Regions from separate parts of the Pseudomonas sp. DTU_2021_1001937_2_SI_NGA_ILE_001 genome, predicted to be linked through region 3. Evidence: predicted binding sites of a transcription regulator. Region 3 holds the regulator's gene; each other region holds the start of a gene.
What was found. Region 3 encodes sigma-54, which starts transcription at its own class of promoters, with help from an activator protein. Its sites were predicted from a motif close to ANTGGCATNNANNTTGCTNT; they were not measured.
Positions count from the first base shown of each region.

Region 1: RRX38_RS07020 (circularly permuted type 2 ATP-grasp protein) is a predicted target of sigma-54. The motif match lies at 2,138-2,157, and genes of this name have one in related genera.
Region 2: RRX38_RS05235 (ammonium transporter) is a predicted target of sigma-54. The motif match lies at 3,074-3,093, and genes of this name have one in related genera.

Region 1 is NZ_CP135971.1:1,702,912-1,710,628, reverse strand. Features, by position in the region: gene RRX38_RS07035 (LTA synthase family protein) at 1-741, shown strand, start outside; gene RRX38_RS07030 (hypothetical protein) at 985-1,224, shown strand; gene RRX38_RS07025 (ribonuclease E inhibitor RraB) at 1,419-1,757, shown strand; gene RRX38_RS07020 (circularly permuted type 2 ATP-grasp protein) at 2,191-3,600, shown strand; gene RRX38_RS07015 (alpha-E domain-containing protein) at 3,613-4,572, shown strand; gene RRX38_RS07010 (transglutaminase family protein) at 4,569-5,375, shown strand; gene RRX38_RS07005 (rhodanese-like domain-containing protein) at 5,421-5,792, opposite strand; gene RRX38_RS07000 (amidotransferase) at 6,521-7,234, shown strand; gene RRX38_RS06995 (magnesium and cobalt transport protein CorA) at 7,474-7,717, opposite strand, start outside.
Region 2 is NZ_CP135971.1:1,314,263-1,321,979, reverse strand. Features, by position in the region: gene RRX38_RS05250 (FMN-binding glutamate synthase family protein) at 1-782, shown strand, start outside; gene RRX38_RS05245 (DMT family transporter) at 846-1,181, shown strand; gene RRX38_RS05240 (P-II family nitrogen regulator) at 1,271-1,609, opposite strand; gene RRX38_RS05235 (ammonium transporter) at 1,621-2,922, opposite strand; gene RRX38_RS05230 (hypothetical protein) at 3,293-3,472, opposite strand; gene RRX38_RS05225 (ammonium transporter) at 3,521-4,876, opposite strand; partial or broken gene RRX38_RS24950 (methyl-accepting chemotaxis protein) at 5,082-5,663, opposite strand; gene RRX38_RS05215 (DUF1989 domain-containing protein) at 6,277-7,717, opposite strand, start outside.
Region 3 is NZ_CP135971.1:2,660,172-2,667,888, forward strand. Features, by position in the region: gene RRX38_RS11390 (KpsF/GutQ family sugar-phosphate isomerase) at 100-1,074, shown strand; gene kdsC (3-deoxy-manno-octulosonate-8-phosphatase KdsC) at 1,074-1,613, shown strand; gene lptC (LPS export ABC transporter periplasmic protein LptC) at 1,640-2,212, shown strand; gene lptA (lipopolysaccharide transport periplasmic protein LptA) at 2,199-2,744, shown strand; gene lptB (LPS export ABC transporter ATP-binding protein) at 2,745-3,470, shown strand; gene RRX38_RS11415 (RNA polymerase factor sigma-54) at 3,626-5,119, shown strand; gene hpf (ribosome hibernation-promoting factor, HPF/YfiA family) at 5,230-5,538, shown strand; gene ptsN (PTS IIA-like nitrogen regulatory protein PtsN) at 5,551-6,015, shown strand; gene rapZ (RNase adapter RapZ) at 6,018-6,881, shown strand; gene RRX38_RS11435 (HPr family phosphocarrier protein) at 6,897-7,169, shown strand; gene RRX38_RS11440 (superoxide dismutase) at 7,385-7,717, opposite strand, start outside.

The DNA.
Region 1 (7,717 bases), 960 kb from region 3:
GACCAGGACATGTTCGACCGTGGCGCGCAGGAGCTGAAGGCCCGTCAGGGCCAGGGCAAGCCGTTCTACGCCCTGTTGCAGAGCCTGTCCAACCACACGCCTTACGCGCTGCCCAAGGACCTGCCGGTGGAGCGGGTCACCGGCCACGGCTCGCTGGATGAGCACCTGACCGCTATGCGCTATTCCGACTGGGCGCTGGGGCAGTTCTTCGAGAAGGCCAAGAAGGAGCCTTACTACAAGGAAACCCTGTTCGTGGTGCTGGGCGACCATGGCTTCGGCAACAATCGCCAGCTCACCGAAATGGATCTGGGGCGTTTCAACGTCCCGCTGCTGATGATCGCCCCCGGCATCCAGGAGAAGTTCGGCAAGCGCAGCAGCATAGTCGGCACCCAGGTCGACGTGGTGCCGACCATCATGGGCCGCCTGGGCGGCGAAACCCGCCACCAGTGCTGGGGTCGCGACCTGCTGAACCTGCCTGAGGGCGACAAGGGCTTCGGCGTGATCAAGCCTTCCGGCAGCGAGCAGGTGGTCGGCATCCTCAGTGGCAATCGCATCCTCATCGAGCCGGTGGACATGCCGGCCAAGGTGCTGGAGTACCAGCTCGGGGCCCAGCCTTCGGCCGAGGTCATTCCGGATGCACCGGAGACCGACGAGCTCAAGCGTCGCCTGGATAGCTTCATCCAGACCGCGACCAAGAGCCTGTTGGACAACACCGCCGGGGTGGAAGCCAGCAAGAACTGACACCCGCCCCTGACCCCCGCAGGTCGCTGCCAGCCCCGGCAGTCGGCCTGTGGGGCACTTGCGGCCAGCCCTGGTCGTGACCTTCCAGCCCATCTCGCCCGACACATCGGCGGCGCCTGGCATGCAGGTATTGCCAATCGCGTCCCACTCGGCAACATCCGTCGAAAATCCTCTGAACGAACCTGCTGCTGTACCGGTCAAGATCACGTAAGCCGATTGTCTGGCTGTTTTGCGGAGGTTTTGATGAAACAGTGGGCCGTTTCGTATCTGGATAAGGATGGCGTGCAACAACGCCTGACGATGGATTCGTTGCAGCAGCCGACGCATGAGGAGGTTGCCCGCCTGTTGCGCCCCAAGCTGTACCCGCTGGCGACGGAACTGGACCTGAACGATCTGGAAGGACGCAGCGTCGAGCCGACGGTCAAGACGCTGAAGGACTACAACAGTGTCCAGATCATTTCCATCACTGAGGTCTCCGGTTGACGTGCCGTCTGGCGGTCCGGGGATCGCGGAGCTAATCTGCACTTCAGGTCCGTGAGGGCCTGTCCCTGTCGGTAGCGCGTCTGCTGCGGGCCGCTACCGCCCAGCTCCATGCTTGATCGCCTTGCCGTATCCGGGCGCGAGCTCTGTTCGGCGGGCATTGAAACTCTATCTATCGTTGCATAGGAGGACGTTTCATGAGCACAGCCAATCACGAAGACATCAGCAGCCACGTACTGCGCTGCATGAAAGAGGGCGGATTCGATTTCGCCCGTATCCATCCCATCGAGTTCTACGCGGTATTTCCGGATGAGCGAAGGGCCAGGCAGGCTGCCCGGCAGTTTCGCGGCGAGTCGCTCAACGCCCAGGTCAATGAGCGGGAGGATGGCGCCTGGCACCTGCAGGTCAGCAAAGTGATGTATGCCACTTACCACGGCATCGGTGATTTCGAGCAGGACCTGCAGGCGGCCATTTCGCCGCTGGATGGCGAGGTCGAGGGTTGGGGCGTCAAGCATGAGATCCGTCGCCTGAACTGAACCTCCCAGGCAATGCCGCAGCCGTGAAGGCCCGAGCGCAAATCACTCCGCTCGGGCCTTCGTTGTTTCATGGCGGTGCAAGGGCTGCACTCCGGTTCCGGCGGGGCAAAAAAAACCACTGCGAGCAGTGGCTTAAACGGGAAGATTGTCAGTGATTCGTTGCACCACCGTGCTGCCGGGACTTCGCGGTGGCTGCGAGAGGAATTGTGGCTAATTGCTGGCTCCATGAATAATCAATGCTCTCTATATGGCCTATAGTTTTTAGCCACGGCTGCCTGAGAATGAGGCGTGGGGTGTGAAATTGTGCGTCTGGTTGCACGGAAATGGTGCCAGGTAACACTTTCGAATATTCAAGTATTTGAAAAATAACGGTTTATGCCAGTGGCACGGGCTTTGCGATGGCCTTTGTGTCCAGGGTGACAAGGAGTTCGGCATGACCCGTAACTTTTACGATGAGATGTATGACGCGGGCGGGTTGGTCCGTCCGCATTACCGGGAGTTCGCCCGGTGGCTGGAAAATGCCCCTCCTGAACTGCTGGCCCAGCGCCGGCGCGAGGCCGATCTGCTGTTTCACCGTGCAGGTATCACCTTCACGCTCTATGGGGATGAGCAGGGCACCGAGCGGTTGATCCCGTTCGACACCATTCCGCGCAGCATTCCTGCCAGCGAATGGCAGTTGGTGGAGCGTGGCTGCATCCAGCGCGTCAGGGCGCTGAACATGTTCCTTGCCGACCTGTATCACCAACAGCGCATCATCAAGGCGGGCGTGGTGCCGGCTGACCAGGTATTGGCCAATGACCAGTACCAGCTGGCGATGCAGGGCCTGGATCTGCACCGCGACCTGTACTCGCACATTTCCGGGGTCGACCTGGTGCGTGATGCCGACGGTACCTATTACGTCCTGGAAGACAACCTGCGCACGCCCAGCGGCGTGAGCTACATGCTCGAAGACCGCAAGATGATGATGCGTCTGTTCCCCGAGCTGTTCGCCGCGCAGCGCATCGCACCCATCGATCACTACCCGAACCTGCTGCTCGACACCCTGAAAAGCTCCAGCCCGCTGGATAATCCGCGCGTCGTGGTGCTGACGCCCGGGCGCTTCAACAGTGCGTTCTTCGAACATGCCTTCCTGGCGCGAGAGATGGGCGTGGAACTGGTGGAAGGGGCAGACCTGTTCGTGCGTGACGAACGGGTCTTCATGCGTACCACTTCAGGACCGCAACCGGTGGATGTCATCTACCGGCGCCTGGATGACGCGTTCCTCGATCCGCTGGCCTTCAGGCCCGACTCGGTGCTGGGCGTGCCGGGCTTGCTGTCGGCCTACCGCAGCGGCAACGTGGTACTGGCCAATGCCATCGGCACCGGCGTGGCCGACGACAAGTCCATCTACCCCTACGTCACCGACATGATCCGCTTCTACCTCGACGAGGAGCCGATCCTGATGAACGTGCCGACCTGGCAGTGCCGCAAGCCCGATGAGCTGTCCCATGTGCTGGCCAACCTCAAGGACCTGGTGGTCAAGGAGACCCAGGGCTCCGGTGGCTACGGCATGCTGGTCGGCCCGGCAGCCACCAGTGCCGAGATCGAAGCCTTCCGTGCCCGTCTGATCGCCCGGCCACATGCTTATATCGCCCAACCCACCCTGTCCCTGTCGACCTGTCCGACCTTCGTCGAGAACGGCATCGCCCCGCGACACATCGATCTTCGTCCCTTTGTCCTGTCTGGCCGCGAAACCCGCGTGGTGCCCGGCGGGCTCACCCGGGTGGCCTTGCGTGAAGGCTCGCTGGTGGTGAACTCGTCCCAGGGTGGCGGCACCAAGGACACCTGGGTGGTCGAGGATTAAGGATGCCTGCCTATGTTGAGTAGAACTGCCTCAGATCTGTTCTGGATGTCGCGTTACCTGGAGCGGGCGGAAAACCTCGCCCGCATGCTCGACGTCAGTTATTCCCTGTCGCTCATGCCTCAGGACGGGCGCGGCGACGGGCTGGACGAAATCGCCATGCCGCTGCTGATCACCGGCACGCTGGACACCTACAAGGAGCGCCACGGCGCCTTGCACGCCGAACGCATGCTGCATTTCTTCGCCCTCGATGCCAGCAACCCGGCCAGCATCTACAGCTGCCTGGGCGCGGCGCGTGCCTGTGCCCATGCGGTGCGCGGGCGCATCACCGCCGACATGTGGGAGAACATCAACTCCACCTGGCTGGAGATCCGCGGCATTGCGCAGCAGGGCCTGAACCGCTACGGCATGAGCCGTTTCTGCGAGTGGGTCAAGGAGCGCGCGCACCTGTTCCGTGGCGCCACCTACGGCACCATCATGCGGAACGACGCCTTCCGCTTCATTCGCCTGGGGACCTTCATCGAGCGCGCCGACAACACCCTGCGCATGCTCGACGCACGCTATGAAATGCTCGAGTTGCGCGGCTCCCACGTGAAGGCCGCCGCCGACAGCTCGGCCGCTGGCTACTATCAGTGGAGCGCCTTGCTGCGTGCGCTGTCGTGCTTCGAGGCCTATACCGAGCTGTACCGTGAGGCGCCGGGCGCCCGTCACGTGGCCGAGTTGCTGCTGCTGCGTGCCGACACCCCGCGTTCGCTGCTGGCCTGCCTGGAGGAACTCGAAGAAGTGCTTACCAGCCTGCCCGGCGTCAACGGTCGTCCCGCTCAGCGCATGGTCGCCGAGCTGCATGCCCGGCTGCGTTACACCGGCATCGACGAAGTGCTCGAGGCTGGCCTGCATGCCTGGCTGAACGACTTCATTCCCCTGATCGCCGAGCTGGGCGACGCCATTCACACGTCCTATCTGGAGGCCGCATGAGACTCTCGATCAGCCACGAGACCTGCTATCGCTATGAAGCTCAGGTGCGCGCCAGCATCCAGTACCTGCGCCTGACCCCGCACGACAGCGAGCGGCAGAAGATCCTCAGCTGGCAACTGGACCTGCCGCGCGCGGTGCGCGCGCAGATCGACCCCTATGGCAACATCCTGCACGTGCTGACCCTCGATGAGCCCCATGAGTCGATCGTCATCACCGCGCGGGGCCAGGTGGAGATCGATCCCAGCCGCGAAGCCGAGCACGACGACCAGTCACCGTTGCCATTCCTGCGTTACACGCGCTTGACCGAGGCCGACGAAGCCCTGCGGGCGTTCGCCGCCGAACATTGTGCGGCGCGCCGCGACCGGCAGGCACTGAGCGGTTTGATGCAGGCGTTGCACCAGCACATGGTCTACACCCCTGGCGCGACGGAGGTCGATACTCCCGCGGCCCAGGCCTTTGCTGGGCGCACCGGGGTGTGTCAGGACCATACCCATGCGTTTCTGGCCTGTGCCCGCAGCCTGGGCATTGCGGCGCGCTATGTGTCGGGTTACCTGTGCACCCAGGACAGTGAGCACCTGTCCAGCCATGCCTGGGCCGAAGCCTGGCTGGATGACGCCTGGTACAGCTTCGATGTGACCAATCAGCTGTCGGTGCCGGAGCGGCACCTCAAGGTGGCGGTGGGGCTGGATTACCTGGACGCCTGTCCGGTACGCGGCATGCGCCGTGGCGGTGGCTTCGAGCAGATGCACGCCAAGGTGCTGGTCGAGCCGGCACCGCCCATGGGCCAGACACAGCATCAGTGAACAACAGGCCCGGTCGCCAGCAAGGCGGCCCGGGCCTGTCTGCGATCATTCGGCAGGGTCGTCGGTGATGTCGTAGAGCGCGTTGTGCAGCTCTTCGTAGTTACCGCCGTTGATCACGCTCAGATAGCCGGCCTTGTTCAGGCGATCCTGGTACTTGTCGGCTTTTTCGTTGGTGCTGGCGAAGATCACGAATACCGTATTGCGATCGGTCAGCACCTGCTTCATCTGATTGACCAGTCGTACCGGGTCGACCCGCACGGCATTGAGGACGGTGCCGGCGTCGTACTCGATCTGGCTGCGCACGTCCACGGCCAGCCGACCTTCCTTCAGCGCGGCCACAGCCGCGGCCTGGGTCACGTCCCCCGCATGAGCGCTGATGCTCCAGGTCAACACGGCGAGGGCTATCCATCTGTGCATGAGTCTGTCTCCGTTGGTCCTTCCAGACAGGGTGGCACAGACGGTTGCCGACCGACAGGGGTTTGCCGTTTCAGCCGAACAGGCGCGAGAGATTCGGTACGATGAGCACCAGGATGGTTCCGAACAGAATGAGCCCCGCCTGACGAAGTTTCGAATACTTGAACATGGCTGACTGCCTTTTGTTGTTATTCCTGCACAACCCGAAGGGCCGAGAAGCCGAGCTTTTGGCCCACCAGGGGAAGAGTGCTGCGATGGGCAGGTGGGGCGCGTTTTCCTGTCCGCGATCCGCCGGCGCACTAAGCGATGTTGTTGCGCCCTGCCCGGTGGGAAGCTCCGAAAATCGTTGTTGATCTGCGAATCTGCCCACCCCGGCCCCGAAAGGCCATGTAATGACTGATTTAACCTTAGAGCCCGGGTTTCATGAGATTTAGAATGCTTTGATCTTTCGGCTCATGTTTTAAGCTTCAAAAATTATCAAAGATTGTCGGGACCGCAGCCGATGCTTTGGCTAGACGCCTCGCCATTGGCCATACCGTTCGTCTGCTGAGCCGGGTTGTCGCTCGATGGAATCAGGTTGGCAGAAATCCAGCCGTCTGACAGGGGCTGGAAGCGACTCTGCAATACCTGTCGCCGCAATGGGCGTGCGCAATGGCCCTTGCGTTGCCATGGGTATGCGGGCAGGCTGGGCGCGCTGAATCATTTCCCTTTACCGTTTCAGGTTACTTTTCATGTCGTTACGCATCTGCATTCTGGAAACCGACATTCTGCGCCCCGAACTGGTCGACCCCTACCGCGGCTACGGGCACATGTTCGAAGTGCTGTTCTCGGGGCAACCCATCGAGGCGCAGTTCGTCATCCATAACGTCATGCAGGGCGACTACCCGGACGACTCGGAGCGCTTCGATGCCTACCTGGTCACCGGCAGCAAGGCCGACTCGTTTGGCAGTGATCCGTGGATCCAGGTGCTCAAGACCTACCTGCTGGGCCTCTACCAGCGTGGTGAGAAACTGCTGGGCATCTGTTTTGGTCATCAACTGCTGGCCTTGCTGCTGGGCGGCAAGACCGAGCGTGCGACGCAGGGCTGGGGCGTAGGCATTCACCATTACCGGATCGAGCGCTCCGCACCCTGGATGTCACCAGGCCTGGAAACCATGACCCTGTTGATCAGCCATCAGGACCAGGTGACCCGCCTGCCGGAAAACGCCACGGTCATCGCCTCCAGCGATTTCTGCCCGTTCGCGGCCTACCACATCGACGACCAGGTGCTGTGCTTCCAGGGGCATCCGGAGTTCATTCACGACTACTCCAAGGCGCTGATGCACATTCGCCAGGAGTCGCTGGGCAAGGAACTCTATGAAAGGGCCCTGTCGGGCCTGGGTCACGACCATCACGGTCGCGTGGTGGGCGAGTGGATGCTGCGTTTCGTGGCGCAATCGGCCTGACGACCCTGCGCCGGGGCTGCCTCAGGCAGCTCGGTAGGAGCGGCTTTAGCCGCGAAATTGCCAGGAAGCTCAGCGCATCTGCTGTGAACATGCGGTCGTTTTGCGGCTAAAGCCAATACTGGTCAGTTCCGGCCGTGGGAGCGAGCTTGCTCGCGAAGGCTGCGTCACGTTCACAGCAAACTCAGCGCCTTCGACAGCTTTTCGCGAGCAAGCTCGCCCCCACAAAGCCGCAAAGCGCTCTACAGCCAGCCCGAACGCTTGAAGCTGGCAAACAGCCCGGCACAACCGCCGACGATGACCCCCAGCACGATGAAGTAGCCGTAGTGCCAGCTCAGCTCCGGCATGTTCTCGAAGTTCATTCCGTAGATGCCCGCGATGGCCGTGGGGAAGGCCAGGATCGCTGCCCAGGCGGCGAACTTGCGCTGGATGAAACCCTGCCGTGAAGACTCCAGCAAAAGGCCGATCTCGATGGTCTGGCTGGCC
Region 2 (7,717 bases), 1.3 Mb from region 3:
AGCGGGTGGCCGGCATGCGCACCCTGCCGATCGGCGTCGACCAGCGTTCGGCGTGCCGTCATCCGGACTGGACCGGCCCGGACGACCTGGCGATCAAGATCGCCGAACTGCGCGAAATCACCGATTGGGAAAAACCCATCTACGTGAAGATCGGCGCCAGCCGGCCTTACTACGATGTGAAGCTGGCGGTGAAGGCCGGTGCCGACGTGATCGTGCTCGACGGCATGCAGGGCGGCACTGCAGCGACCCAGGAAGTGTTCATCGAGCACGTCGGCATTCCCATCCTGCCGGCCATTCCGCAGGCAGTGCAGGCGCTGCAGGAAATGGGCATGCACCGCAAGGTGCAACTGATCGTCTCTGGCGGCATTCGCAACGGCGCCGACGTGGCCAAGGCCATGGCCCTGGGCGCCGACGCGGTGGCCATCGGCACGGCAGCACTGGTGGCGCTGGGCGACAACCATCCACGCCTGGATGAAGAGTTGAAGAAGATCGGCTCGGCGGCCGGTTTCTACGACGACTGGCAGAACGGCCGCGACCCGGCCGGCATCACCACCCAGGATCCGGAACTGGCCAAGCGCCTGGACCCGGTGGAAGGTGGACGCCGGTTGGCAAACTATTTGCGTGTCCTTGTGCTCGAAGCCCAGACCATGGCTCGCGCCTGCGGCAAGAGCCACCTGCACAACCTCGACCCCGAGGACCTGGTGGCGCTGACCGTGGAGTCGGCGGCCATGGCACGGGTGCCGCTGGCGGGTACGAACTGGGTGCCTGGCCAGGGTTACTGATTCAACCCAGTGGCCGGCCTTTCCCCAGGAGAGGCCGGCTTTCGTGCATCTGAAGGAGTTCAAATGACTGCAACCTGGGCCTGGATGGCCTTGCTCGCCGCCGGCATCTGCGAAGTGATGTACGCCTCTGCCATTCCCCGTACGCAAGGCTTCAGCCGGTTCTGGCCCAGCCTGTACTGCATCACCTTCATCGCCTTGAGCATGTACCTGCTGGCGCTTGCCGCACGCCAGTTGCCGATGGGCACGGCCTATGCCGTATGGGTGGGCATCGGTGCGGTCGGTACGGCCATCTACGGGATCTTCTACCTGGACGAGCCGGCCAGCGTGGCGCGGATCGTGTGCCTGATGCTGATTATCTGCGGGGTTGCCGGTTTGAAGATGTTCAGCCCGGTGAATTGACCGGTTGAGCGTTATCTGGGGCGGTGGGATTTGGTCGTCGTGCAGGGGAGCAGGGAGGTCAGCCGGCCCGGAGGGGCCGGCTGCTTTGATCAGACGGCGTTGTCGTCCAGTTCGCCGGTTCTGATCCGCACGATGCTTTCGACGTTCTGCACGAACACCTTGCCATCGCCGATCTTGCCGGTGTGGCCCGCTTTCAGAATGGCCTCCACGGCCGGCTGGCAGAGGGCATCGCTTACTACCACTTCGAGCTTGATCTTCGGCAACAGCTGCACCTCGTATTCGGCGCCCCGATAGATTTCCGTGTGGCCTGCCTGGCGTCCGAAGCCTTTGACTTCGGTGGCGGTGACGCCATTGACGCCCACCTCGGTGAGTGCCTCACGTACGGCGTCGAGCAGAAATGGCTTGATAATCGCGGTGATCAACTTCATCGGCGTTGCCCTCAGCTCGAGTATTTGTAACCGACTTCACCATGGGTGGAGAGGTCAAGGCCGTCGACCTCGGTTTCTTCGTTCACGCGCAAGCCGCCGCAGAGCACGCTGGCGACCTGATAGGCGATCAGGCTGGTGATGGCCGAGAACAGCACGCTGAACAGGATCGCGCCGCCGTTGACCAGCAACTGGCTGAACAGGTCGCGGCCTTCGGCAAAGCCCTGGCCACCGATGGCGGTGAGGGCGAACACCGGGGTCAGCAGGCCGCCGAGGATGCCGGCAACACCATGCACGCCGAACACGTCGAAGGCATCGTCCAGGCCGATCATGGGCTTGAGTTTTTCCACCGACCAGACGCACACCGGGCCGGCGATGAAACCCAGCAGGATGGCGCCCATGGGGCCGACGAAGCCGCACGCCGGAGTGATCGCCACCAGCCCGGCGATGGCGCCGGACAGCGCACCGAACAGGCTCGGGCGGCCACGGTGTTTCCATTCCACCAGCATCCAGCCCATGGCGCCGGCGCAGCTGGCGAGCATGGTATTGACCATCACCAGCATGGCGTAGCCGTTGGCCGCCAGTGCGCAGCCGCCACAGAAGCCCAGCCAGCCGACCCACAGCAGCGAACCGCCGGTGAGGGTCATGGTCATGTTGTGCGGCGCCAGTGCCGCCGTGCCGAAGCCACGGCGGCGGCCCAGCAACCCGGCGCCGACCAGCGCGGCGATGCCGACGTTCAGGTGCACCACGTTACCGCCGGCGAAGTCCTGCACGCCGAGGTTGAACACCCAGCCACCGCCCCAGGCCATGTGCGCCATGGGGATGTAATTGATGGTCAGCCACACGGCCATGAACACCATCACGGCGGAGAATTTCATGCGTTCGGCAAAGCCGCCGACGATGATCGCCGGGGTGATGGCGGCGAACAGCAGCATGAACAGGAAGTACAGGTATTCCGGGATCGTACCCACTACCGAGTCCTTGGTGATGCCGAGCATGAACAGCTTGTCCAGGCCGCCGATCACCGCTTGCAGCGAGCCGCCGCTGGTAAAGGTCAGGGAGTAGCCGTAGATCGCGAACAGGACCGACATCAGTGAGGCAGTGCAGAACACCTGCATGAGGATCGACAGAACATTCTTGGTGCGTGCCATGCCGCCGTAGAACAGCGCCAGACCCGGCAGGGTCATCAGCAGCACGACCAGCGAGCAGAGCGCCACGAACGCCGTGTCGCCACTGTTGATGGCGGGCGCCGCTTCATCGGCGAGGGCGACGCTGCTACTCGATACCAGGGGTAGAACCCAGATGCTGCGGCACATCGATGCAAACCGAACCATTAGCTGTTGCCTCCAAGCCGACCGAGAAAAGATCCGGCCGCTGTCGGCATGCGGGCCGGACGGAATTCCCCTCTAAAGATCAGGCCAGTGCACTGATATTTATTCCTGAGGGGTAATTAATTTCCTTTTCAGTAAAGCAATAGGTCTGCCAGAAATGCCCTGCCGGGCAGGGCTTCGGCTAACTCACTGAGCGGTAAACAATTTGTTACAGGGGGACGGGAGAGGGGCACGGCACGGGGGAGCAGACCTTTGCATCGTGCTGGTGCTCGAAGCTGCGTACGGTCACGCGTGGGGGCACTTGCGGGGCGTATGCGCAGGTCAGCCGGTGGCGTTGGCCACCGGCTGACGAGGATCATTTCAGCTTGTCGAGTTGTTCGTCAGGCAGCGCATAACTGTGCTGCTCGTGAATCATGGTGGCAATCAAGGCATAGAGGCTGACCGCCGCGACCATGAAGCTGATGAACACCAGGATGGCGGGCTTGTCGGCGAAGGTGAACACGGCGCTGGCGCCGTCGTAGGTGGTGATGCTCATGATGAGACTCCTGTGCAGAGTACCGGCCGTATGGCGGCCGGCACGGGATCATTGACTGGGTGCGGTGTTCAAGGTGCGCTCGGCAGTGCTGCCTTGCCCGTACAGGCCACCCCACTCCGGGTAGGCCTGCGCTGGCACCTCGGTAAGGTCCAGGCCACGTTCCTCGGCATGCGCCGGCACCCGCAGGATGCCGGCCTTGGCGAGGGCGTAGGAGATGCCGTAGCCGGGGAAGAAGCCCAGCGCTGCCATCACCAGGGCGCCACCGAGCTGGCCGAAGAAGCTGATTTCCGGCATGCCGTTGACGTTCGGGTAGCCGGTCAGGAACAGGCCGCTGATGACCAGCCCGGCGAAACCACCGAAGCCATGCACCGCAAAGGCGCCGACGGCGTCGTCCAGCCGCAGCTTGAGCAGCAGGTTGTTGACCAGCGGCGCCAGGGCGGCGACGCCCATGCCGATCAGGTACGCCAGGCCGGGATGGTAGAGGTCCAGGCCAGGTGCGACAGAGATAATGCCCACCAGCCCACCGGACATCATCCAGTAGGGTTCGCGGGTGGTGAGATAAGCGCCGATCAGGCCGCCGGCGAAGCCCATCAGGGTGTTGAAGGAAAACGCCGAAAGGTTGGTCGGCTGCCCGTAGATGTTGATCCACTGGGCGCCGGACTGGTAGATGATGCAGCCGCCGAGAAAACCGAAGAAGCCGACGATGATCAGCATCAGGCCGACCACGCTCATCGGCATGCTGTGGCCGACGATGGCGTTGGCGCTGCCGTCCGGGTTGAAGCGGCCGATGCGCGCCCCGAGGTTGATCAGCACACCCAGGGCGAAGAAGCCGGCGATCATGTGCACGACGCCGGCGGCGCCGACATCATGGTAGCCCCACTGGACGGTCAGCCAGCCTTGCGGATGCCAGCCCCAGGCCGCCGCCAGCAACCACAGGAACCCACCCAGCACGATGGTCATGATGATGAACGCGCTCATGCGTGCGCGCTCGATGATCGCGCCAGAAAGGATCGAGCCGGTGGTGGCGGCGAACAGCGCAAAGGCACCCCAGAAGATACCGGTGGCGTTGTCTTTCACGTTGGGTCCCATGGACTGGCTCCAGGGCATGCCCGCCATCAGCGCGTCCATGCGCGGCACCAGGCCATCGGGAAAGGCGTTATAAACCGCCCAGCCCAGCAGGAACACACTGGGTACGATGAAGCCGAACGCGAGGATGTTCTTCACCCCGGCCGCCAGGGCATTCTTCAGGCGCGAGGCGCCGATCTCGTAGGAAAGAAAGCCTGCGTGGATGCAGATCATCAAGGCGATGCACCACCAGTAGAACATTTCCATGTTCAGGGTATTGGTCATCTCGATCATGGCCTTGAGCTCTTCGAGCGTAGGCGGTGTCTTCTGTTGTTCCATCACGGGATCCCTCGAAACGATTGATTGGAATAGAGATACACCGGCAGGTAGGGGCAAGAGGTCGACGGTTGCTGACTGAGTTTCTTATTGGGGTGTGCCACGCGGCAGCCCGACCGGGCTGGCCTGGCGGCTCGGTGAAGCGTGGGGTGCGCCGAGCCGGTGCGTCGTGTGGGCAGGTGCCTCAAACAGGTCCGCCCGAGCCTTCCTTCTGCAACATGCCCTGGATCTGCTGCACCGACTCCTGGGTGCGTCGCGCCAGGTTGCGTACCTCGTCGGCCACCACGGCGAAGCCGCGACCCTGCTCGCCTGCGCGGGCCGCCTCGATGGCGGCGTTGAGTGCCAGCAGGTTGGTCTGTTCGGCCACGCTGCGGATGCCGCCGGCGACCTGGGCGATCTGCTGGTAAGTGGCCTGGATGCTGGCCTGCTCGCGCAGCTGCGAAGTGGCGGCGATTTTTTCGTCGCTGATTTCACGCACCGCGCCGGTGACGTAGCGCAGCTGGCCTTGGGCATCGCGCAGGCAGCGCCCGCGTTCGCGGAACCACAGTTCACCGCGCGTCTTGTGGCGCATGCGGTATTCGACGGCGTAGCAACCATCGCCCGCGCTGGCGACCATCGCGGCGTTGAAGGCTTGCATGACCTGTTGCAGGTCGTCGGCATTCACCGCCTTGAAGTAGCTGTCCCAACCGTCGGGGAATTCTTCGGCGCTGTAGCCGATCAATTCACGGAACTGCTCGGACCAGCGAATCACGTTCTGCTCGTGGTCAGGATCGCCGTCCACCACGTTCATGGCCCAGCAGCCCTCGGTCAGCGTGCGTTTGGTCAGGTCCCACACCTGCCGTTCTTCGTTCCACTGTTCGCGTTCGGCCTGCAGGGCGTGCAGGCGTTGCTCGCAGACGTCGCGTTCGCCGAGCAGTTCGCTGATCTGCGCCGTGGCTGCGGCCAGCTGTTGGTTGAGCGCCGCGTATTCTTCTGCGGTGCAGGGTGAGGGTGGTTGCTCTTCAGCCTGCCGACGGATGCGCTGCAGTTCATCCCACTGGCGTTGCAGCCTGTGCAGGCTGTCGTTCAAGCGGGGATTGCGCTGCAGGTGAGGCTGGGCACTGGCCGTATCCGGCTGGCTTGCAAAGAGACGTTCGAGCCATTGACTGAGTTCGTCGGCCAGGCTGCGGGACGCATTGTTGAACCACATGGGCCATCCTCCTTGATTGTGATCACCCCGTATCTAGCAATTCTCTTTCCAACCTGCCGCCGCAGTCCCGGTTGTTAAGCCCAACCACCGGCTTGTGGCTTGGTGGGAGCGGCTTTAGCCGCGAAAGCGCCAGGAAATTCACTACATCTGTCGTGAACAGGCGGTCGCTTCGCGGCTGAAGCCGCTTACCCGGCCTAACTGACCAGTATTTCGCCTAGCCGCGCACCCGGGTTTTTTCCGGGTCGTAGGCCACCGTGCTGCTGGCGACCCGGGCGCGGATGCGCTTTTGCTGACCGTCGAGCTTGCCGATCTCGACCTGCGTGCCCGGCTCGCAATAACCCACGTCCAGCCGACACAGCGCGATATTGCTGCCCAGTACTGGCGAGCGGGTTGCGCTGGTGATCACACCGATCCGCGCCCGGCCGCTGTGCACGTCGTCGCCATGGGCCGCGGTTTCATTGCCTTCGAGCTGCAGCCCCACCAGCCGATGGCGGGGAGCGGCGGTGCGCCTTGTCAGGGCGTCACGGCCAATGAAGTCGGCGGTTTTGCTCTTTAGTGGCACACAAAAGCCGATACCGGCTTCGAAGGGGTCGGTGTGGTCGTCGAATTCATGGCCGGCGAACACCAGGCCGGCCTCGATCCGCAGTATGTCCAGCGCTTCGAGGCCCATGGGCACCAGGCCCAGTGGTTCGCCCAACTGCCACAGGCGCTGCCACACCTGCACGGCGTCGTCGGGGTGGCACCACAGCTCGTAACCCAGTTCGCCGGTGTAGCCGGTGCGCGAAACCATGACCGGCGGCCCGTTGTAGTCATCCAGGCGGCCGACCAGAAAACGGAACCAGCCCAGTGCCTCCAGCCGTGGCTGGGTGCCGGGCGTCCAGATCATCCGGGCCAGCAACTCACGGCTCAGTGGACCTTGCACGGCGAGGTTGCTGATCTGCTCCGAGGCGCTCTTCACCCAGACCTTCATGCCCAGCGTCTCAGCCTGCTCGCGCAGCCAGATACCGGCGTAGTCCTCACCGCCTATCCAGCGGAACGCGTCATTGCCAAGGCGCAGCAGGGTGCCGTCGTCGAGCATGCCGCCGTGCGGGTAGCACATCGCCGAATAGACCACCTGGCCAATCGCGAGCTTGCGTACATCGCGGGTCAGGCAGTAGTCGAGCAGCGCTTCGGCATCCGGACCGAGCACGTCGAATTTGCGCAAGGCGCACAGGTCCATCACCGCCACGCGTTCGCGGCAGCCGTGGTATTCCTCCAGGGCGCCGTAGCCGTCGAAGTGCGAGGCCGTCCAGAACCCCCGGTAATCGACGAACTGACGGGTGAGCGTTGCGGTCGCGGGGTGAAAGGCGCTTTCGCGGGTCAGCAGCGGCTCGGCGTCAGGGGTTTTTCGAGTGGCCATGGCTAGACTGAAATGCTCCTTCTCGGAATACACGCGGATATGAATGTCGCTGGGCTGCCAGCCGTTGGCCGGGTCAATGTCATCCGGGCAGGAGGTGCTGGCACACACCAGGTCGGTAAGGGCCTTGAGCAGCACATAATCGCCGGGCCGCGACCAGGGCTCATCCAGGGTCAGTTGCTGCTGCGCGTCGAGGCCGGTGTTGTAGAAAAAATTGATCGCCGGCCAGCCGGCCCTTGCCTCGACACCGTGCGCATGC
Region 3 (7,717 bases):
CCGGGAACACATCGGCGAACGGCTGCGACGATCAGGGCGTGAGCCGGATCGACATTACGGCTATAATCCCCGCCTTTTCCCAGTCTGACCGACCCTGACATGAGCCAATCCAGCGACCTGATCCAATCCGCACAGCGCACCATCCGCCTAGAGATAGAAGCCATCGAGAGCCTGCTGGGACACATCGATGGCGATTTCGTGCGTGCCTGCGAGCTGATCCTGGCCAGCAAAGGCCGGGTCGTGGTGGTCGGCATGGGCAAGTCGGGACACATCGGCAACAAGATCGCCGCCACCCTGGCCAGCACCGGAACCCCGGCGTTCTTCGTCCACCCTGCCGAAGCCAGCCATGGCGACATGGGGATGATCACGCGTGACGATATCATTCTGGCCCTGTCCAATTCTGGAACCACCAGCGAGATCGTCACCCTGCTGCCGCTGATCAAGCGCCTGGGCATCCGCATGATCAGCCTGACCGGCAATCCGGAGTCGACCCTGGCCAAGGCCGCCGACGTCAACCTCAATGCGCGCGTCGAACAGGAAGCCTGCCCGCTGAACCTGGCACCGACCTCCTCGACCACCGCCGCCCTGGTGATGGGCGACGCACTGGCTGTCGCACTGCTCGAAGCGCGTGGCTTCACCGCCGAGGATTTCGCTTTCTCGCACCCCGGCGGTGCGCTGGGGCGGCGCCTGCTGCTCAAGGTCGAACACGTCATGCACAGCGGTGACACCCTGCCCAGCGTCCCGCGCGGCACCTCGCTGCGCGACGCCCTGCTGGAAATGACCCGCAAGGGCCTGGGCATGACCGCCATCGTCGAACCCGACGGCCGCCTGGCCGGAATATTTACCGACGGCGACCTGCGCCGCACCCTGGACCGCGCCCTGGACATCCGCCAGGCCAGCATCGACCAGGTGATGACCGTGCACGGCAAGACGGTGCGCGCCGAGATGCTCGCCGCCGAGGCGCTGAAGATCATGGAAGATCACAAGATCAACGCACTGATCGTCGTCGACCAGGAAGATCGCCCGGTGGGCGCCTTCAACCTGCAGGACCTGGTCAGAGCCGGGGTGATGTAATGGAGAATCACGCAGTGAACGAACAATTGCAGCAACGCGGCCAACGCATCCGCCTGGCAGTCTTCGACGTCGATGGAGTACTGACCGACGGCCGTCTGTACTTCTTGGAAGACGGCAGCGAATTCAAGACCTTCAACACCCTCGACGGCCAGGGCATCAAGATGCTCATCGCTTCGGGTGTCACAACGGCTATCATTAGCGGACGCAAGACACCGGTGGTCGAGCGCCGAGCGAAGAATCTCGGCATCGCGCACCTGTACCAGGGCCGCGAAGACAAACTGGTGGTACTCGACCAGCTGCTTGGCGAACTGAACCTGACCTACGAAGAAGTCGCCTACCTGGGTGACGATCTGCCAGACTTGCCGGTGATCCGCCGCGTCGGTTTGGGGATGGCCGTGGCCAATGCCGCGCCCTTCGTTCGCCAGCACGCCCATGGCGTGACCCAGGCTCGCGGTGGCGAAGGTGCCGCACGCGAGTTCTGCGAACTGATTCTCGCTGCCCAGGGCAAGCTGGATGCCGCCCTGGCCGCTTATCTGTAGAAACCGTCTTTTTATAGAAGCCGCATATGCTCAGCAAAAAGATCCGCACTTACCTGGTTCTCGGCGCTCTCGCCCTGCTGCTGGCTGCAGCCGGCTACTGGAACGTCAGCCCGGAAAGTTTCATGGACCAGCCGGCACAAGTGGCCGACGACACGGCCATCGACTATTACGTCATCAATGCGCGCAGCGTGCAGTACCTGCCCGACGGCAAGGTCCAGTACGAGATGACCGCCGACAAGGTCGAGCACCTGAAGGCCACCGAGGTGTCCCTGGTGACCACCCCGGACCTGCAGATGTACCGTGGCACGCTCTACCCCTGGCATGTGCAGAGTACCCGTGCCGAGGTCTCGCCCTCCGGGGACCAGGTGGAGCTGATCGACAACGTTCGCGTGGCGCGCACCGATGAAAAGCAACGCGCGACCATCATCACCAGCAGTCGGATGACTGTATTCCCACAGAAGCAATATGCGCAGACCGAGCAAGCCGTTAAAATCGACGCCGCCGGCGGTGTCAGCACGGCGGTCGGGATGAAAGCCTATTTGAAAGACGGCAGGATGGACCTGTTGTCCAAAGTAAGAGGACAGTATGACGCTCGTTAAAACCCTCCCTTTATTGCTCGGCCTGGGCGCAGCACTGGGAAGCGCGAGCGCCTGGTCCCTGCCGACCGACCGTGATCAGCCGATCCACATCCAGTCCGACGACGCGCAGCTGGACGACAAAAAAGGCATCGCCACCTATAAAGGCAACGTAATCATCACCCAGGGCTCGATGAAGATCACCGGCAACACCGTGACCATCACCCGCAATGCCCAGGGCGAAGTCGACGTGTTCACTTCGGTGGGCAACCTGGCCTATTACGAGCAGAAGCCCGCGGTGGACAAGCCCATCGTCCAGGCCTATGCCGTCACCATCCAGTACTACGCGGCGCAGGATCGCATCGTGCTGATCGACAAGGCCAAGGTCATCAACGACGGCAACACCTCCGAAGGCGAGAAGATCGTCTACGACACCGTGCGCCAGGTCGTCAGTGCCGGCCGCGCCACAGGCAACCAGGTCACCGCGCCACGTCCGCGCATCGACATGGTCATCCAGCCGAAAAAGAAAACCGAACAGCAGCAGAAGGCGCAGTAAATGGCGACGCTTAAAGCCCAGCACCTGGCCAAGAGCTACAAGAGCCGCCAGGTCGTACGCGATGTCAGCCTGTCCATCGACAGCGGTCAGATCGTCGGCCTGCTGGGCCCCAATGGCGCCGGCAAGACGACCTGCTTCTACATGATTGTCGGCCTGGTCCAGGCCGACCAGGGCCGCGTACTGATCGACGACCTGGACGTCAGTCACCAGCCCATGCACGGCCGCGCCCGTGCCGGCATCGGCTATCTGCCACAGGAAGCCTCGATCTTCCGCAAGCTGAGCGTGGCCGACAACATCATGGCGATCCTCGAGACCCGCAAGGAACTCGATGCCGCCGCCCGCCGCAAGGAACTGGAAAGCCTCCTGCAGGAATTCCACATCACCCACATCCGCGACAGCCTCGGCATGAGCCTGTCCGGTGGTGAACGCCGCCGCGTGGAGATCGCCCGCGCCCTGGCCACCTCGCCGAAGTTCATCCTGCTCGACGAACCCTTCGCCGGTGTAGACCCGATTTCGGTCGGCGACATCAAGCAGATCATCCATCACCTCAAGGCCAAGGGCATCGGTGTCCTGATCACCGACCACAACGTGCGTGAGACCCTGGACATCTGCGAAACCGCCTACATCGTCAACGACGGCCAGCTGATCGCCGAAGGCGATGCCGAGACCATCCTGGCCAACCAGCTGGTGAAAGAGGTTTACCTGGGCCACGAATTCCGCCTCTGACAGCGCTCAGGCTGTTGACAACAGATTATTTGTCATGACGCTCTAGGCAAGCACTCGGGCTTCAGGCATATAATTTGCTTATAAGGCGGCGCCCAGGCGCCCTGTAGTGGATGGCGCTCTCCGGCGCCGGCGAATGAAGGTGTTGAGCAACTGCCATGAAACCATCGCTAGTCTTGAGAATGGGCCAGCAGCTGACGATGACGCCGCAGCTGCAACAGGCCATCCGCTTGCTTCAGCTCTCGACCCTGGATCTGCAACAAGAGATCCAGGAAGCGCTGGAATCCAACCCGATGCTGGAACGCCAGGAAGAAGGCGACGACTTCGACAATTCCGACCCCATGGCGGACAACGTCGAGAACAAGGTGACCAGCGAGCCACAGGAACCGACCTTCCAGGAAACCGCCACCACGGTGGACAACCTCGAGGAAGGCGACTGGAACGAGCGCATCCCCAATGAGCTGCCGGTCGACACCGCCTGGGAAGACATCTACCAGACCAGTGCCAGCAGCCTGCCCAGCAGCGACGACGATGACTGGGACTTCACCACCCGCACCTCGGTCGGCGAGAGCCTGCAAAGCCATCTGCTCTGGCAGCTCAACGTCGCACCGATGTCCGACACCGATCGCCTGATCGCCGTCACCCTCATCGACTGCATCAACGACCAGGGCTACCTGGAAGAATCCCTCGACGAACTGCTGGAAGCCTTCGACCCGGAGCTGGATATCGAGCTCGATGAGATCGAGGCCGTGCTGCATCGCATCCAGCAGTTCGAACCGGCCGGGGTGGGGGCGCGCACCCTCGGCGAATGCCTGTTGCTGCAACTGCGCCAGCTGCCCGCCAAGACCCCTTGGCTGAGCGAAGCCCAGCGCCTGGTCAGCGACTTCATCGACCTGCTCGGCGGTCGCGACTATTCGCAGCTGATGCGGCGCATGAAGCTCAAGGAAGACGAACTGCGCCAGGTCATCGAACTGGTGCAGAGCCTCAACCCCCGCCCTGGTTCGCAGATCGAGTCCAGCGAGCCGGAGTACGTGGTGCCTGACGTGATCGTGCGCAAGGACAGCGACCGCTGGCTGGTGGAGCTGAACCAGGAGGCGGTGCCACGCCTGCGCGTCAACCCGCAGTACGCCGGTTTCGTACGCCGCGCCGACACCAGCGCCGACAACACCTTCATGCGCAACCAGTTGCAGGAAGCGCGCTGGTTCATCAAGAGCCTGCAGAGCCGCAACGAAACGCTGATGAAGGTCGCCACGCAGATCGTCGAGCACCAGCGCGGCTTCCTGGAGTACGGCGACGAAGCCATGAAACCGCTGGTCCTGCACGACATCGCCGAAGCGGTAGGCATGCACGAATCGACCATTTCCCGGGTCACCACGCAGAAGTTCATGCATACGCCACGCGGCATATACGAGTTGAAATACTTCTTCTCCAGCCACGTCAGCACCTCCGAAGGCGGCGAATGCTCGTCCACGGCGATCCGCGCCATCATCAAGAAACTGGTGGCCGCGGAAAATCAGAAAAAGCCATTGAGTGACAGCAAGATCGCTGGTTTACTGGAGGCACAAGGCATTCAAGTCGCCCGTCGCACCGTCGCCAAGTACCGCGAATCGCTGGGCATTGCACCCTCCAGCGAGCGCAAGCGGCTGATGTGACCGATGGGGTTCAGGCGGCGATCCCGAGCTCGATCGCAGCCGAACCCGGCCAAAGCGTTCCAGTGGCAGGCACGGCCTGCCTCTTATGCACAGGCAAAGGAGAGAGCAGTATGCAAGTCAACATCAGTGGACACCAACTGGAAGTGACCAAGCCCCTGCGCGAATATGTGGAGCTCAAACTCAAGAAACTCGAAGGACATTACGACAAGATCACCAATGTCCAGGTCACCATGACGGTCGAGAAGCTGAAACAGAAAATCGAAGCCACGATGCATATCCCTGGTGGTGAAGTGGTGGCCAACGCCGAACATGACGACATGTATGCGGCCATCGACCTGCTCACCGACAAGCTCGACAGACAATTGCTCAAGCACAAGGAAAAGCAGCAAAGCATCCTCAAGGGTGCGACCGCTCGCTAACACACCCGACCCATGATCCGACTTGAAGATATCCTGACCCCCGGCCGTTCCCTGGTGAACGTGCCGGGCGGCAGCAAGAAGCGCGTACTCGAACAGATTGCCAACCTGATCGGCCGTGAAGTACCGCAACTCGAAGCCAATACCGTATTCGAAAGCCTCGTGGCCCGTGAAAAGCTCGGCTCCACGGGCTTTGGCAATGGCATTGCCATTCCCCACTGCCGCCTCGCCAACTGCTCATCGCCGGTCAGTGCGGTGCTGCACCTGGAAACCCCGGTCGACTTCGACGCCATCGACGGCGCGCCCGTCGACCTGCTGTTCGTGCTGCTGGTCCCCGAGGCTGCCACCAACGAGCACCTCGAACTGCTGCGCCAGATCGCCAGCATGCTCGACCGCGACGAGGTCCGCCGGCAGCTGCGCGCCGCGCCAAGCAGCGATGCGCTGTACCAGGCAGTGCTGAAAGAACTCAAGGGCCATTGACCATGAGCCCGCGCATGATCGTCGTCAGTGGTCGTTCCGGTTCCGGCAAGAGCACTGCGCTCGACATGCTGGAAGACAACGGTTTCTACTGCGTCGACAATCTGCCAGCGGGCCTGCTGCCCGAGCTGGCGGAACGCGCACTGCTCAACACCGAACAGACCGAGCCGCTGCTGGCGGTCTCGATCGACGCGCGCAACATGCCCAGCCATCTGAGCCGCTTTCCGCAGATCCTGGAAGAACTCCGCGCCCGACATATCCAGTGCGACGTGCTCTACCTGGACGCCGATGATGCCACCCTGCTCAAGCGTTTTTCGGAAACCCGTCGCCGCCATCCGTTGAGCAGCTCGCAGCGCTCCCTGGCCGAAGCCATCCACGACGAGAGCCTGCTGCTCGGCCCGATCGTCGACCTGGCCGACCTGAAGATCAACACCACGCACCTGAACCTTTACCAGCTGCGCGACACCATCAAGTTGCGCCTGCTGAACAAGCCGGAACCCGGCACCGCGTTTCTCATCGAATCCTTCGGCTTCAAGCGCGGCATGCCGGTGGATGCCGATCTGGTGTTCGACGTGCGATGTCTGCCCAACCCTTACTGGAAGCCGGAGCTGCGCGAGCATTCCGGTCTGGACCCGGTGGTGGCCGAGTACCTGGCAGCGCAGCCAGACGTAGAAGAGATGTTCCAGGACATCTTCGCCTATCTGAACAAATGGCTGCCGCGCTTCGCGGCCAGCAACCGTTCCTATGTCACCATTGCCATTGGCTGCACCGGCGGGCACCACCGCTCGGTCTACCTGACCGAACGCCTGGGCCAGATCCTGCAACAAACACTCAAGAACGTTCAGGTCCGTCACCGCGACCTCAGCTGAAGGACTTTCACTGCGATGCCCGTTCGTCAAATCACCATCATCAACAAACTGGGCCTGCACGCCCGGGCCGCTGCCAAGTTCGTCGGCGTGGCCGGCAAGTTCCCCTGCCAGATCAAGGTCGGCCGCTCGCCGGAGAGCCTGGTGGACGGCAAGAGCATCATGGCCGTCATGATGCTGGCCGCTGGCAAGGGCACCGACATCCACCTGTTCGCCGAAGGCGAACAGGACGAGCAGGCTCTCGATGGCCTGGTCGAGCTGATCAACAACAAGTTCGATGAAGGCGAGTGACCACGCCAGCGAGCACAAAAAAGGGGATGCCACACGGTATCCCCTTTTTCGTGATCGCCTGGGCGTCTAGGCACCCAGCCATGTGACCGCGTGGGCCACCAGCAGGACAACTCCGCCAAACAACAACAGGCTGCCCAGAACCCGGCGCAAGCGCTTGAGACGCACGCCCGCAGTACTTGAACCTCTACCCTGCGCGGCTTTTTCCACCACGAGCATCAGCCCAGCGCTGCCTGGTAGCGGCGCGCCACTTCATCCCAATTGATGACGTTGTAGAAGGCACCGATGTATTCGGCGCGGCGGTTCTGGTACTTCAGGTAGTAGGCGTGCTCCCAGACATCCAGGCCCAGGATCGGCGTGTTGCCGTGCATCAGCGGGCTGTCCTGGTTCGCGCTGTGCTCGACCACCAGTTTTTTCTCTGGGGTAACGCTCAGCCAGGCCCAGCCGCTGCCGAAGCGCTTGACCGCCGCGTCGGTGAACGCACTCTTGAAGGCTTCGAAGCCGCCCAGTTGCGTATCGATGGCCTGGGCCAGCACACCGCTTGGCTGGCC